Regions from separate parts of the uncultured Zoogloea sp. genome, predicted to be linked through region 4. Evidence: riboswitches for the same ligand, from Rfam matches in the RefSeq annotation. Region 4 holds a riboswitch; each other region holds the start of a gene.
What was found. A riboswitch is a leader RNA that binds a small molecule or an ion and turns the genes downstream of it on or off. The one in region 4 is predicted to bind cobalamin.
Positions count from the first base shown of each region.

Region 1 (3,171 bases), on a different contig from region 4:
GACGCCCGTCGGCCATTGCCAGCCGGGCGCTGCGGGGTTTCTCCACGCAAGCCTGGGCGGCGACGGCCGGGCTGATGCGGATGGCGTCCGGCTGCAGTGGTTCGAGGTGTGCCAGCCGCTCCTCGGTCGTCAGCTTGGGGAAGGGCACGTAGAGCATCACGATGCCCGACACGAACCAGCCGAGGATCAGCACCCCAGTGACGATGCCGAGCCAGCGGTGGGCGAGGTGAAGCAGGCGGAGAAGGCGGTGTTTCATCAGGGCTTGGGGCGTGAGGGCCGGGGAGTGTAAGTGGATTCGGCGGTGACTGCGTCTGTTTCGGGCGCGCAGCACGCGGCTGTGCGCCCGGGTGGATCAGCAGGGGATAGGGTTCGGGCTGGCCCGGGTACGTGGCGTGGTCGGGCTGGGTGCGGCAGGCGAGACCAGCACCGTCAGCCGTGGTGGCTCGAAACGCTGCAACTTGCGCAGGCCGAGCCTGGCCACGATCCGCCGGGCGGCCGGGTGGCCTTCGATGCACAGCACCCGCTCCAGGCCGTTGCCCTCCGCCCAGGCGACTACCGCTTCAAACAGCCGGGTGGCCAGACCCGCCCCGCGCCAGGGTGCGAGCACGCTGAAGCCCAGCTCGCCGCTGTTTCCGGCGACGCCCAGATGCGCCAGGGCGAGGGGTGGATGCTCCGCCGGGCCGATTGCCAGCACGAGGTCGCGGGCAAAATCGACGCGCGCCACATAGGCCCGGATGCTGGTGTCAGACTGGGGCGCGTTGAAGCGGCTGACCCTTTCGGCCGGGTTGAGGGCGAGGAGGTGGGCGAGCACCCGCAGGCGGGCGTCGCCCCCCAGACGCAGGGAGGTGGACTGGGGGTTCATCCCGCGCTCCCGGACTGATGGGCTGCGCCGACCGGCGTGGGGCGGCCCGCTTCGTCGATGGCCACGAAGACGAACGATGCCCGCGTGCACAGCCGCGACCCGGCCTGCCGGGGTGTCTCGGCGGTCATGGTCACCTCCACGCAGAGTGAGGTGCGTCCCACCGAGCTGACCCGGGCGCGGGTCTCGACGATGTCGCCCACCCGGGCCGGGGCGACGAAGTCGAGGGTCTCGCTGGAAGCCATCACCACCGGCTTGCGGGCCCGGCGGGTGGCGGCGACCAGCGCAGCCTTGCCCAGCCAGTCGAGGGCCTGCCCACCGTGGAGGATGCCCCGGTGATTGACCTGCCCGGGAAAGACGATCTCCACCACCCGCACCACGTCGGCGGGTACGGCGTCCAGGAGGGGGATGGATTCGGTGGATTCCGTCTCGTCGCCCACTGCCACCATCACAAAATGCCCGGTGAGGCAGAGGGTGCGTTCGCCGGTGAGCATGTCCTCGGCGCACAGGCGGGCTTCCACGTCCACCGAGCGGCGCCCGGTGCGGACGATCCGCCCGCTCACCTCGGCCAGATGGCCGGCGGGCACTGGTGAGCGGAAGTGGGTCTGGCTGAGGGCGGCGGTGACGACGGTGCGGCGTAGCCGGCGGCTGGCAAGGACGAAGGCGAACTTGTCCATCATCGCCAGCGCGGCGCCGCCGAAGAGGGTGCCATGGTGGTTCGACTGGCCGGGAAAGACCACGTCGACGAGGGAGAACAGCTCGCCCGGCGCGGGGGCTGGCAGCAGGCGGTCGAGGGGATCGCGCAGGTCGTCGGCGGTGGTGGGAAGGGGCTGGGCCGCGGTGGCCGGGGTGTGGGTGTGGGACATGGTGAGGCTCCTGGTCGGACTGTCCGCTACCCCGCGGACGGTCGATGGCAGATCCACCTGCCCGGTGGGGCAGATGGCGTGGCGCGGCAGGCCGGTCTCCGGGCTCGCAAGTCTTGACCCTTCGCCTTCCCGGACGTATCCAGTGGCGGGCGGCTTCGGGAGAAGCCAGCCGTGAAGGGTCCGCACTTGCCTACCGTTGCGGGGGCAGCCGGGGCTTGGCGGCGGACTGGCCGCCGCGTACCCCGTTCCCGTTTCACCCGGTTTCGCCGGAAGGGCGGAACCAGGCACCTGTCGCAGGGGGTGCAGCCGCCCGGGATCGGGCTTGGCGCCGGCTGCGCGGCGCCGGGCAGGCGCTGGCCGGGTCAATCCCAGGCTAGCGCGCCGCCCGTCTGGTACTCGGTGACGCGGGTTTCGAAGAAGTTCTTCTCCTTGCGCAGGTTGGCCTGCTCGTCGAGCCAGGGCAGCACGTTGGTGGCGCCGGGGAAGGGTTCGGCCAGCCCCACCTGACGGGCGCGGCGGTTGGCCATGAAGCGGAACTGATCCATGTGCAGCCCGGCGTTGTAGCCCAGGATGGGCGAACCCAGGATGTAGGCGGCGTAGTCGGCCTCGGCGGCCTCGGCTTCATCCCACAGGGTGCGCAGGACGGCGGGGTCGAGGCTGAGCCCTTCCTCCTTCAGCAGCTCGCGCACCACGCGGATGCCGAAGGCGCAGTGGAGCACCTCGTCACGCATGATGTACTGGAGCTGCTCGGCGGCGCCCTTCATCAGGCCCCGGCGCTGCAGGGCGAAGATGGGCGTGAAGCCGTTGTAGAACCAGCAGCCTTCGAAGATCGCCGCAAAGAAGAAGTAGGACAGGGCGAACTCGTGGAGGTTGGCCCGGTCACGCAGGTCGAAATCCGGGCGCATCACCCGTTCCAGGCGGCGGCTGGCGAGGGCGATCTTGCCGTGAATGGCCGGCACCACCCGGTAGCGGTTGTAGATCTCCTGCTGGTCGAGGCCGATGGTCTCGATGCAGTGCTGGTAGGTCCAGGTGTGCAGGGCTTCCTCGTACACCTGGCGGGCCTGGTAGATCTGCAGTTCGGGCGCCCTCATCTTCTCCATCACCGCCAGCCCGATGTTGCGCATGGCGAGGATGTCGGAGGTGGTGAGGTAGGCCAGCACGTTTTCGAAGACGTGGCGCTCGGCGTCGGTGAGCTTGTGGTGATAGTCGTGCACGTCCTGGGCCATGGAGATTTCGAGCGGCGTCCAGTGGTTGCGGTTGGCCTTGAGGAAGAACTCCCACGCCCAGGGGTATTTGAACGGGGCGAGCTGGTTGATGTCGGCCCGGCCGCCGACGATGCGCTTGTCGGCGGCGTTGATGGCAGCCCGGGCGTCGGTGGCCATGGCGGGCACCGGGGCCGGCGCGGGAATGTCCCAGTCGTTGAAGCGGGCGGTGCTCATTGGCAGG
Region 1 is NZ_CALAYQ010000055.1:4,396-7,566, forward strand. It holds gene Q0672_RS07460 (PepSY domain-containing protein) at 1-256, opposite strand, end outside; gene Q0672_RS07465 (GNAT family N-acetyltransferase) at 353-862, opposite strand; gene Q0672_RS07470 (hotdog domain-containing protein) at 859-1,725, opposite strand; cobalamin riboswitch at 1,797-2,025, opposite strand; gene Q0672_RS07475 (ribonucleotide-diphosphate reductase subunit beta) at 2,088-3,164, opposite strand; gene Q0672_RS07480 (ribonucleoside-diphosphate reductase subunit alpha) at 3,161-3,171, opposite strand, start outside.
Region 1: another riboswitch for cobalamin. It lies ahead of Q0672_RS07470 (hotdog domain-containing protein); the one in region 4 lies ahead of Q0672_RS15600 (TonB-dependent receptor).

Region 2 (3,171 bases), on a different contig from region 4:
GCCTCGCTGGCGGTGGCCGTGGCGGTCGCCGCGGCTTCGTGCATCTGAGCGGTGATCGCCAGCATGTCGGCCTGGTTGCCGGTGAGGTTGTTGATCAGGTTGCCGGCGTTGAGCATGCCGGCGTTGCTCAGCAGCAGGGTCTTCATCTGGCCGCGCAGATGGGCCGCCATCGACGCCAGCAGGGTGTTGTGGGCGGTCATCGCCGCCTGCAGCCCGCCGTGCAGGCCGGAGCGCTGGCCGATGCGCGCGTAGCGCCCGTCCATCTGCGCCCGGAAGGCGCTTTCGGACTCGCGGAAATACGCCTCCAGCTGGTCGAGCAGATCGTTCATCGCCCACCCCAGCCGGCCGATCTCGTCCTGATCGCCGATGCCGGTGATGCGCGACGAGAAATCCCCCTCGCCGACCTTCCCGGCCAACGCCAGCAGCCCGTCCAGCGGCGCCAGCGCCTGCCGCAGCCGGCGCAGCCCCCAGGCGGCAAGCGCGACGCCCGCCACCAGCCACATCAGCATCAGCGGGTGCGATCCGCCGACGAAGAACCCCGTCACCAGCGCCGCCAGCAGCAGTGCCGCCTGGCCCCACAGGAGCAGCGCCAGCCTAGAGCGCAAGGACGAACTGTTCATAGCCCCTCCCGTTGAGCGCCTTCATCAGCACCGCGGTGCCCGCCTCGATGGCCCGCGCGGCCCCGGCCGCCGCTTCGGCAGTGGCCATCTCCCGGTACAGCGCGCTGGCTGCAGCCACCGCCTCGCGTTGCGGCTTGCGGCGCACCGAGGTGTAACCAACGATGCCGCGCTCCCCGTCCCGGTCCGGCGTCACGGTCGCCAGCACCCAGTAGAAGCTGCCGTCCCTGGCCATGTTCTTCACGTAGCCGATGAACTCCTGCCCCGCCGCGATGTGATCCCACAGCAGCTTGAACACCGCCCGCGGCATGTCCGGGTGGCGGATGATGTTGTGCTGGCTGCCCAGCAGCTCGGCCTCGGTGTAGCCCGATAGCGCGATGAAGATCCGGTTGGCGTAGAGAATCCGGCCCTTTGCGTCGGTCTTGGTGACGATGAAATCATCGTCACCCAGCGAACGCTCGACCGTCGTCGGCGAAACCCTCGGTTTCATGTTGTCCCTCTTCCTTCGTGCCCGCGCTGTCCGCGGTGTTTTGTCTGGTCGGGGTGATCGGACCTGTAATGCGTTGTCGGCACTGCCCGAACCGGGCTGAAGGCAGGATTCATAAAAAGCCGGCCCATCGGCACGAAGGCTTGCCGCGTCGTAGCACATGCGGTTAGACTCCGCCCCGTTACGGGTGCCGAGCCTGCGTCTGCAGGCAAGGTGAAACGGGAAGTCCGGTGACGTCGGGAGCACGCGCTCCCTGGCCATTCCGGCGCAGCCCCCGCTGCTGTAAGCCTGACGAATCTGCTCAACGCCACTGTGCTCGCGCACGGGAAGGTCGGCAGAAGAGGATGAAGGCGAGCCAGAAGACCGGCCTGTGACGTTTTGGTGTGGTATTGGCCCCGGGGTGTGGGCAGAGCCGACCGATGGGCTTGCCCGATCACTGTCCGTCCGTTCCCGTTCCATCCGCCTTTCCGGAACCACGTCCGCCATTGGTCTTCGCCTGCCCGGCCCGCTGGCCACCGGTCCGTCTTTTCGTCTTTCGCTGCTTCTGCGCGCCCCCTGATGCCTTGCCGCACTTCGTCCAATCGTCACGAAGGGAAGCAAGATGCACATCGAACCGGGGTACGTCGCCAGTGCCAAGATCCTCGCCGCCAACGCCGCCGCCGTCGCCCTGTTGGGCAGCCAGTCGGTCCACCTCCTCAAAGCGCCTCAGCTGATCGTCCGCAGCCTGATCGCAGCAGTCGCCTTCACCCTGTTCATGCAGGCCTTCCACCTGCCGGTGGGCCCGTCGGAGCTGCATTTCCTGGGCGCGATGCCGCTCTACCTGGCGCTCGGTTTCGTGCCGACGCTGTTCGGCTTCGCCCTCGGCCTGCTGGCCCAGGGGCTGATCTTCGCGCCGGCCGACCTGCTCCACCTGGGCGTGAATACCCTCTCGCTGGCCCTGCCGCTGGTGCTGGTGCATGCCACACTCGGCCAGCGCCTGCGCGCCGCCGACACGCGGCCCACCCTGCGCAGCATCCTCAAGCTCGACGCGGCCTTCTACGGCGGCGTCACCCTGATGATCGGCTTCTGGCTGGCCATCGGCGAGGTGGCCACACCGCTCAGCGCCTGGCTCTCCTTCGCCTCGTCCTACGCCGCCATCGTGGCCGTCGAGCCGATCCTCACGCTGCTGGCGGTGCATGCCATCGCCCGCAGCCAGCACAGCGCAGTGGTGCGGCTGTGCTTCCAGCCCCAGGCGGTCTGAGCCATGACCGGCAAGGTCTGGTTCGTGGGTGCCGGCCCCGGCGACCCTGAACTCCTCACCGTCAAGGGAAGGCGCCTGCTCGAAAGCGCCGGCGCGATCCTCTACGCCGGCTCGCTGGTGGATCAGGCGGCCACGCTGTTCGCCCCGCCGGGCTGCGAGATCCGCGACTCGAAGGACATGACCCTTGAGGAAATGACCGCCTGGCTCCTCGACCAGAGCGCCCGCCACGCCAGCGTGGTGCGCCTGCAGACCGGCGACCCCGGCCTGTACGGCGCACTGGTCGAGATGACCCGCCCGCTCACCGCCGCCGGCGTCGAGTGGGCGGTGGTGCCCGGCGTGTCGTCGGCCTTCGCGTCGGCCGCCGCCGCCGGCGAGACCCTGACCCTGCCGGAAGTCACCCAGACGGTGATCCTCACCCGCGTGGCCGGGCGCACGCCCATGCCGCCGGGCGAGGAGCTCGAAGCCCTCGCCGCCCACCGCAGCACCCTGTGCATCTTCCTGTCGATCACCCTGCTGCATGAGGTCCAGCGCGCCCTGCGCGCTGCCGGCTGGGCCGAGGACGCGCCGATCCTGGTCGTCCAGAAGGCCAGCTGGCCCGGCGACGAGAAGATCGTCCGCGGCACCCTCGCCGACATCAAGCAGCGCTGTCAGGCCGAGAAGATCGCCAGCCAGGCCATGATCATCGCCAGCCCCACCCTGGGCGCCGCCGACTGGCCGACCCTCGCCCGCTCCAAGCTCTACGACCCCGCCTTCGCACACCGTTTCCGCAAGGCAACGGCCCGCGCACCGGAGAACCCCGCATGAACGACACCGCCATCCTTCTGGTC
Region 2 is NZ_CALAYQ010000038.1:80,749-83,919, forward strand. It holds gene Q0672_RS05525 (methyl-accepting chemotaxis protein) at 1-620, opposite strand, end outside; gene Q0672_RS05530 (PAS domain-containing protein) at 595-1,107, opposite strand; cobalamin riboswitch at 1,273-1,491, shown strand; gene Q0672_RS05535 (energy-coupling factor ABC transporter permease) at 1,706-2,344, shown strand; gene cobM (precorrin-4 C(11)-methyltransferase) at 2,348-3,148, shown strand; gene Q0672_RS05545 (sirohydrochlorin chelatase) at 3,145-3,171, shown strand, end outside.
Region 2: another riboswitch for cobalamin. It lies ahead of Q0672_RS05535 (energy-coupling factor ABC transporter permease); the one in region 4 lies ahead of Q0672_RS15600 (TonB-dependent receptor).

Region 3 (3,171 bases), on a different contig from region 4:
CCGAGCGTGCCGGCCGCCTGGAAGCCGGCGATCAGCACGCTGCATTCGCTGCGCGGCAGGTTCTCCCGCAGGTGGTATTTGATCCTCCCAGCCTCGCACATGCCACTGGCCGAGATGATGATCGCCCCGCTGCGCACGTCGTTGAGCGCCCGGGAGGCTTCAACGTCGGCCACGAACTCCAGCTTCAGCTTGTTCGGGTGGGCCTTCAGCCACTCAAGCAGATCCCGCGTCTCGCTGTCGAGGAGCGCCGGGTGAGCCAGGGTGATGCGTGTCGCCTCGTTAGCCATGGGCGAATCCACGAACACCTTGAGCGGCTCCAGCCTTCCCTGCCGCACCAGGTCGGCCAGGATGTAGATGATCTCCTGGGTGCGCCCCACCGCGAAGGACGGGATCACCAGGTTGCCGTGGCAGGCCCGGGTGCGGCCGATGGCGGCGATGATCTCCTCCTCGGTCTCGGGCAGGGGGCGGTGCAGGCGGTCGCCGTAGGTGGATTCGATGAGCAGCAGGTCGGCCGACGGGATGATCGTCTCCGGGTCGTTCAGCACCGGCCGGTCGCGCATCCCGATGTCACCGGAGAACACCAGCCGGCGCGGCCGCCCCTCGCCCGCGGCGGTTACCTCCAGCCACGCCGAACCCAGGATGTGCCCCGCATCATGAAAGCGCACCGCGATGCCCGGCGCCGGCTCGATGGTCCTGCCGTAGGGCGCCGGCTGCAGCAGGCCGAGGGTGGTCTGGGCCTGGGCCACGGTGTAGAGCGGCGCTGCCACGCCCCGCTCGCTCCCGCCCCGGCGGTGCTGGTGGCGCAGCTGCCACTCGGATTCCTTCTCCTGGATGTGGGCGCTGTCGGGCAGGAGCACCGCCAGCAGGTCGATGGTGGCGGGCGTGGCGTAGATCGGGCCGCGGAAGCCCAGCACCGCCAGCCGCGGCAGCAAGCCGGAGTGGTCGATGTGGGCGTGGGTCAGCAGCACGAAGTCGATGTCCCGCACGTCAAAGCCGAAATCCAGCGCCCGGAGGTTCTTGGCCCGGGCCTCGCGCCCGCCCTGGAACATCCCGCAATCGACCAGGAAGCGCACATCGCCGGCTTCCACCAGGGTGCACGAACCGGTCACTTCGCCGGCCGCGCCAAAGAAACGGACTCGCATTTTCGCAGCACCTCCTTGACGAATCGAGCATAAACCCGGCCAAGACGGATTGCAATGGCGCGCACTTCGCCGACCTCGCCCCATGCCGCGGACCCGCTGCCGTGGCGGACTAGATATGGGCCTCGACAACCCCCGACAGCCCTACCCGCAGTGCCCCGGCTTGACACGCCGGATACCACCCCCCTACCATCCGCCTCGTCATTGGTTCCCCGCAAGGGGATGAAAAGGGAAGCTGGTGCGAGGCCGTCGCCTCAAATCCAGCACTGCCCCCGCAACTGTAATCGGCGAGTTTCGTGCCCCCCACTGCCACTGGATGCGCTCCGGGAAGGCTGGCACGAGGCGACGACCCGAGAGTCAGGAGACCTGCCATGGCCCATTCCTTCAGTGCTTTTGGGGCGGGGTGTCCCTGAAACGAGGTGTCTTCCTGTCGCCACCGTGCGCCAGCGCCGATTGCAGGGCTTCCGCCCGCGCGTTGGCGCCGGGCGCGGTTCCAGGTCCTCGATTCTCCGCCCCCCAATTCGGAGAATCGCCTTGCTCGCCACCGTTCAGACACCATCCGCATCCGCCAGCGCGTCGGCCATCGCCGCCCTGCAGGTGATCCGCCGCAACGGCGCCGTCGTCGCCTTCAACGCAGACAAGATCGCCATCGCCATGAGCAAGGCCTTCTTGGCCGTGGAGGGCAGCGCCAGCGGCGGCTCGGCCCGGGTCCGGGAGATCGTCGCGCGGCTCACCGACACCGTGCTGCGCGCCCTCACCCGCCGCCTGCCCGATGGCGGCACGGTGTCCATCGAAGACATCCAGGATCAGGTGGAGCTGGCCCTGATGCGCTCCGGCGAACACGACGTGGCCCGGGCCTACGTGCTCTACCGCGAACGCCGCGCCGCCGAACGGGCTGCCGGCATGGCATCCGCGGGCACGCCGACCCTCCACGTGCTGGCCGACGGACGTCGCATTCCCCTCGACACCGACGCCCTGCTCCGCCACTGCGAGGCCGCCTGCGCCGGCCTGGGCAACGAGGTGTCGGCCCACGCCGTGCTCGATCTGGCCCTCCGTAACCTCTACGACGGCGTCCCGCTGGCCGACGTGGACCAGGCGCTGATCCTCGCCGCGCGCAGCCTGATTGAGCGGGAGCCAGCCTACAACCGGGTCACCGCGCAACTGCTCCTCGCCAGCCTCGCCCGGGAAGTCCTCGGCCAGCCGGTGAGCCTGGCCGACCTGCCCGGCCACTACGCCGAGGCCCTGCCGGCCTTCATCCGCACCGGCATCAATGCCGAACTCCTCGACCCGCGCCTCGCCGAATTCGACCTGGGCCGCCTTGGCGCCGCCCTGGTGCCCGAGCGCGACCGGCAGTTTGGCTACCTGGGCCTGCAGACCCTCTACGATCGCTACTTCCTTCACATCGACGGGCGGCGCATCGAGCTGCCGCAGCTCTTCTTCATGCGCGTGGCGATGGGGCTCGCGGTGGGCGAGATTGACCGGGAGGCCCGCGCCATCGAGTTCTACAACCTGATCTCGTCCTTCGATTTCATGTGCTCGACGCCGACCCTGTTCAACAGCGGCACCCGCCACTCGCAGCTGTCGTCCTGCTACCTCACCACGGTATCGGATGACCTGGAAGGCATCTACCAGGCGGTCAAGGAGAACGCCCTGCTGCAGAAGTACGCCGGCGGCCTGGGCAACGACTGGACCCCGGTGCGCGCCCTGGGCAGCCGCATCAAAGGCACCAACGGCCAGAGCCAGGGGGTGATTCCCTTCCTCAAGGTGGTGAATGACACCGCAGTGGCGGTCAATCAGGGCGGCAAGCGCAAGGGCGCGGTGTGCGCCTATCTCGAAACCTGGCACCTGGACATCGAGGAGTTCCTCGACCTGCGCAAGAACACTGGCGACGAGCGCCGCCGCACCCACGACATGAACACCGCCAACTGGATTCCCGACCTGTTCATGAAGCGGGTGATGGACAACGCCGACTGGACGCTGTTCTCGCCGTCGGACGTGCCGGACCTTCACACCCGCTTCGGCGCCGATTTCG
Region 3 is NZ_CALAYQ010000055.1:8,830-12,000, reverse strand. It holds gene Q0672_RS07485 (MBL fold metallo-hydrolase) at 1-1,142, opposite strand, end outside; cobalamin riboswitch at 1,328-1,528, shown strand; gene Q0672_RS07480 (ribonucleoside-diphosphate reductase subunit alpha) at 1,674-3,171, shown strand, end outside.
Region 3: another riboswitch for cobalamin. It lies ahead of Q0672_RS07480 (ribonucleoside-diphosphate reductase subunit alpha); the one in region 4 lies ahead of Q0672_RS15600 (TonB-dependent receptor).

Region 4 (3,171 bases):
ACTCAGCGGAAGTCGTAGCGCACCGAGCCGAACAGGGTGCGGCCTTCCGCCGGGTAGAAGTAGTAGTCGCCGGCAAAGGACGAATACAGCGCGTAGGGCGCGTACTTCTGGTTGGTGGCGTTGGCGAGGCGCAGCTGCAGGGTCACGTCACGCACCTTCCAGTCGGCGTGCAGATCGAGGATGCCGTAGCCGTCGAGCATCTCCTTGGTGTTGTCGAAGTCGCCCCCGAAGCGGCGCTTGCCCACGTGGGTCCAGGTGGCGCCGTAGCGGCCGGCGGTGGCGGCGTCGAACACCGCGCCCACCCGGTACTTGAGGTTGGGCACGAGGGTGACGGTGTTGCCGCTGTAGGGGCCATCCACGAACTTGGCGTTCTGGGTGATGAGGCCGGCGTTGAGCTCGAGCTTGCGCAGGGCGCGCCAGCGGGCTTCGAGCTCGAGGCCTTCGCGGCGGGTGCGGTCGAAGTTCTCGTTGGCGTAGGTGATGGGGTTGTAGCCGATCTCGTCGGTGAGGCTGAGACGGTAGATGGCGCCTTGCAGCAGCAGGCCGTCGGCCTTGTAGCGGGCGCCGACTTCGAGGTTGGTGCCGTGCTGGGGCCGCACGTTGCCGCCGGTGAACACCGGGGCGTAGGTGAGCGGGTCGTAGCCGAAGAGCTCGTCGGTGTTGGCAAAGCGGAACACCTGGCCCCAGCGGGTGAACAGCCGGGTGCTGCGGTCGAGATCCCACGCGAGGCCGGCCTCGAAGGCGTTGCGGGCGTGGGTGGCTTCGCCGTCGATGCCATTGGCGCGATCTTCGGCGTGCTGACGGACGATCTGCCGGCGCCCGCCCAGGGTGAGGTGCAGGTCGGAGCGCAGCGAGGTGGTGTTCTGGACGTAGAAGGCGCGGGACAGCTGGGAACCAGCTTGATCCAGCGCAACGTTGTCGACCTTGCCGTGGAACACATCCAGCCCGGCGACGGTGGTGCTGGCCAGCCCCGCCAGCCCGTGGCGCCACTGCAGGCGCGGGGTGAAGGCGGTGGTATCGCGGTTGGCGATGTAGGGCGTGGCGCCGTACACGGCGTTCTGGCGCGAGGTGTTGTAGGTGATCTCGCCTTCGAGCATCAGGGTGTCGGTGATGGCGTAGCGTACGCCCGGGCGCAGGCGGTAGCCCTCGCGCTTCTGGTGGTCGGTGAGGCTGCGGGCGCGGGATGCGTCGGCGTCGTAGTCGGCGCGCTTGATGGAGCCCGGCAGGCCGTTGGAATCGCCATAGGCGGCCACGTCGACGAAGACTTCGCGCTCGTCGCCGAGGATGTGCCCGACCCGGCCGGAGACGGCGCGCTGGTCGCCCTGGGTGTTCTTGCGCCAGCCGTTCACGTCGGCGTAGTTGGCAAACACGTTGAAGTAGGTGGCGTCGGCCGAACCGGCGGCGGACACATCGACCCGGTGATAGCCGTAGCTGCCGAGGGTGAGCCCGGCGCTGGCGCGGGGGGCACCGGATTTGTCGGTGATGATGTTGATCACGCCGCCCACGCTGCGGTCGCCGAACAGCACGCCGCCGGTGCCGCGCATCACCTCGACGCGATCGACGTTCTGCAGCGGGATGGCCGACCAGTCGATGCCGCTCATGTCCACCGGGTTGAGGCGCTGGCCGTCGAGGAGGATCAGGGTGTTGCTGCCGGCCGCTTCGCCGAAGCCGCGCAGGTCGACCACGGTGTCGATGCCCAGCGCGCCGGACATGGGGCGCACGTCGATGCCGGCGGCGAGGCCGAGCACGTCGGGCAGGCTGGCGCCGCCGCTCTTGGCGATGTCGTCGCGGCTGATGCGGGTGAGGCTGACGGGGGCTTTGGAGTCGGCGTCGTCGAAGCGGCTGGCGCTGACGACGACTTCGGGCTGCACGTCGGCAGCGAAGGCCGGCGCGGCAAGGGCGGCAGCCACGGCGAGCGCGACGGCGGAATGGCGGTTGATCATTTTTATGTGTTCTCCCTGGCCCGCTGGCGTCCCCGCCGAATCGGGCAAATCATGTGTGGAAGCACGCGAAGGGGGAGAAACTGGGAGAGGCGCCGGAAAAAACCGGCTGCGCCCGTCGCCACCACCCCGTGGCACTTCCGCTTGGTGTGTCCGAGGCCGGTATCCGGGCTTGCAGGCTAGGCCGGGTGGATTGACCACCGGCCGCGGCGCGTCGCCTTCCCAGGTTGAAAAACCCAGTGGCTCATTGACGCACCGTGCACCTGCTTACCGTTGCGGGGGCAGCACAGGCATGGCGGCTTCGAGGAAGACCGCGCACCTGTTTCCCGTTTAACTCCTGGGCCGGATGGCCCGTGGAGCACCTGGAGCACTTTGTTGCCGGCAGACCGCGCCGCCGGCAAACAGCCTGCGATAATACCACCAATTCAGACACTTCCGGATTTCCATGAGCTGCGAACTGATCCTCGGCGGCGCCCGTTCGGGCAAGAGCCGCCTCGCCGAAGCGGCCGCGGCCGACAGCGGGCTTGCCGTGCATGTCATCGTCACCGCCGAGGCGCTGGACGCCGAAATGGCCGCCCGCATCGCCCGCCACCAGGCCGACCGCCCGGCGGGCTGGACGGTGCACGAACATCCCCGCGGACTGGCCGACGCGCTGGCCGCGGTGGCCGCGCCGACGCGTTGCGTGGTCGTCGACTGCCTGACCCTGTGGCTGGCCAACCTCCTCGACGGCGCCGACGCGTTGCCGCCGGGTGTCGGTGCCGAGGCGCTGCCGGCCTTCGTGCAGGAGCGCGACGCACTGCTCGCGCTGATCCCGGCGCTGCCCGGCCGGGTGATCTTCGTCGCCAACGAGGTCGGCCTCGGGCTGGTGCCCGAATCGCCCCTGGGGCGCCTGTTCCGCGACGAGGCCGGGCGCCTCAACCAGGCCATCGCGGCCCGCTGCGAACGGGTCGTATTCGTCGCGGCGGGGCTGCCGCTGGTCCTCAAGCCCGGCCGCTGAGCGCCCCGCGCCGGCCCGCGCGTTCCGCGTCGACGCGGACTGTCACCGCGCCGAAATGAACTTTGCACCACAAAGGTGCACAAAAAGGCGAGCAATCCTATTTTTGGTGCATTTTTGTCTGGAGCAAAATTCATGAAGTACGCGTCGGCGAATCAATTCCTGCAACACGTGGCGGAACGCAACCCGGGCCAGCCAGAGTTCCTGCAGGCGGTCACCGAGGTCATCGAGAGCCTC
Region 4 is NZ_CALAYQ010000138.1:13,011-16,181, forward strand. It holds gene Q0672_RS15600 (TonB-dependent receptor) at 3-1,943, opposite strand; cobalamin riboswitch at 2,080-2,321, opposite strand; gene cobU (bifunctional adenosylcobinamide kinase/adenosylcobinamide-phosphate guanylyltransferase) at 2,386-2,937, shown strand; gene gdhA (NADP-specific glutamate dehydrogenase) at 3,070-3,171, shown strand, end outside.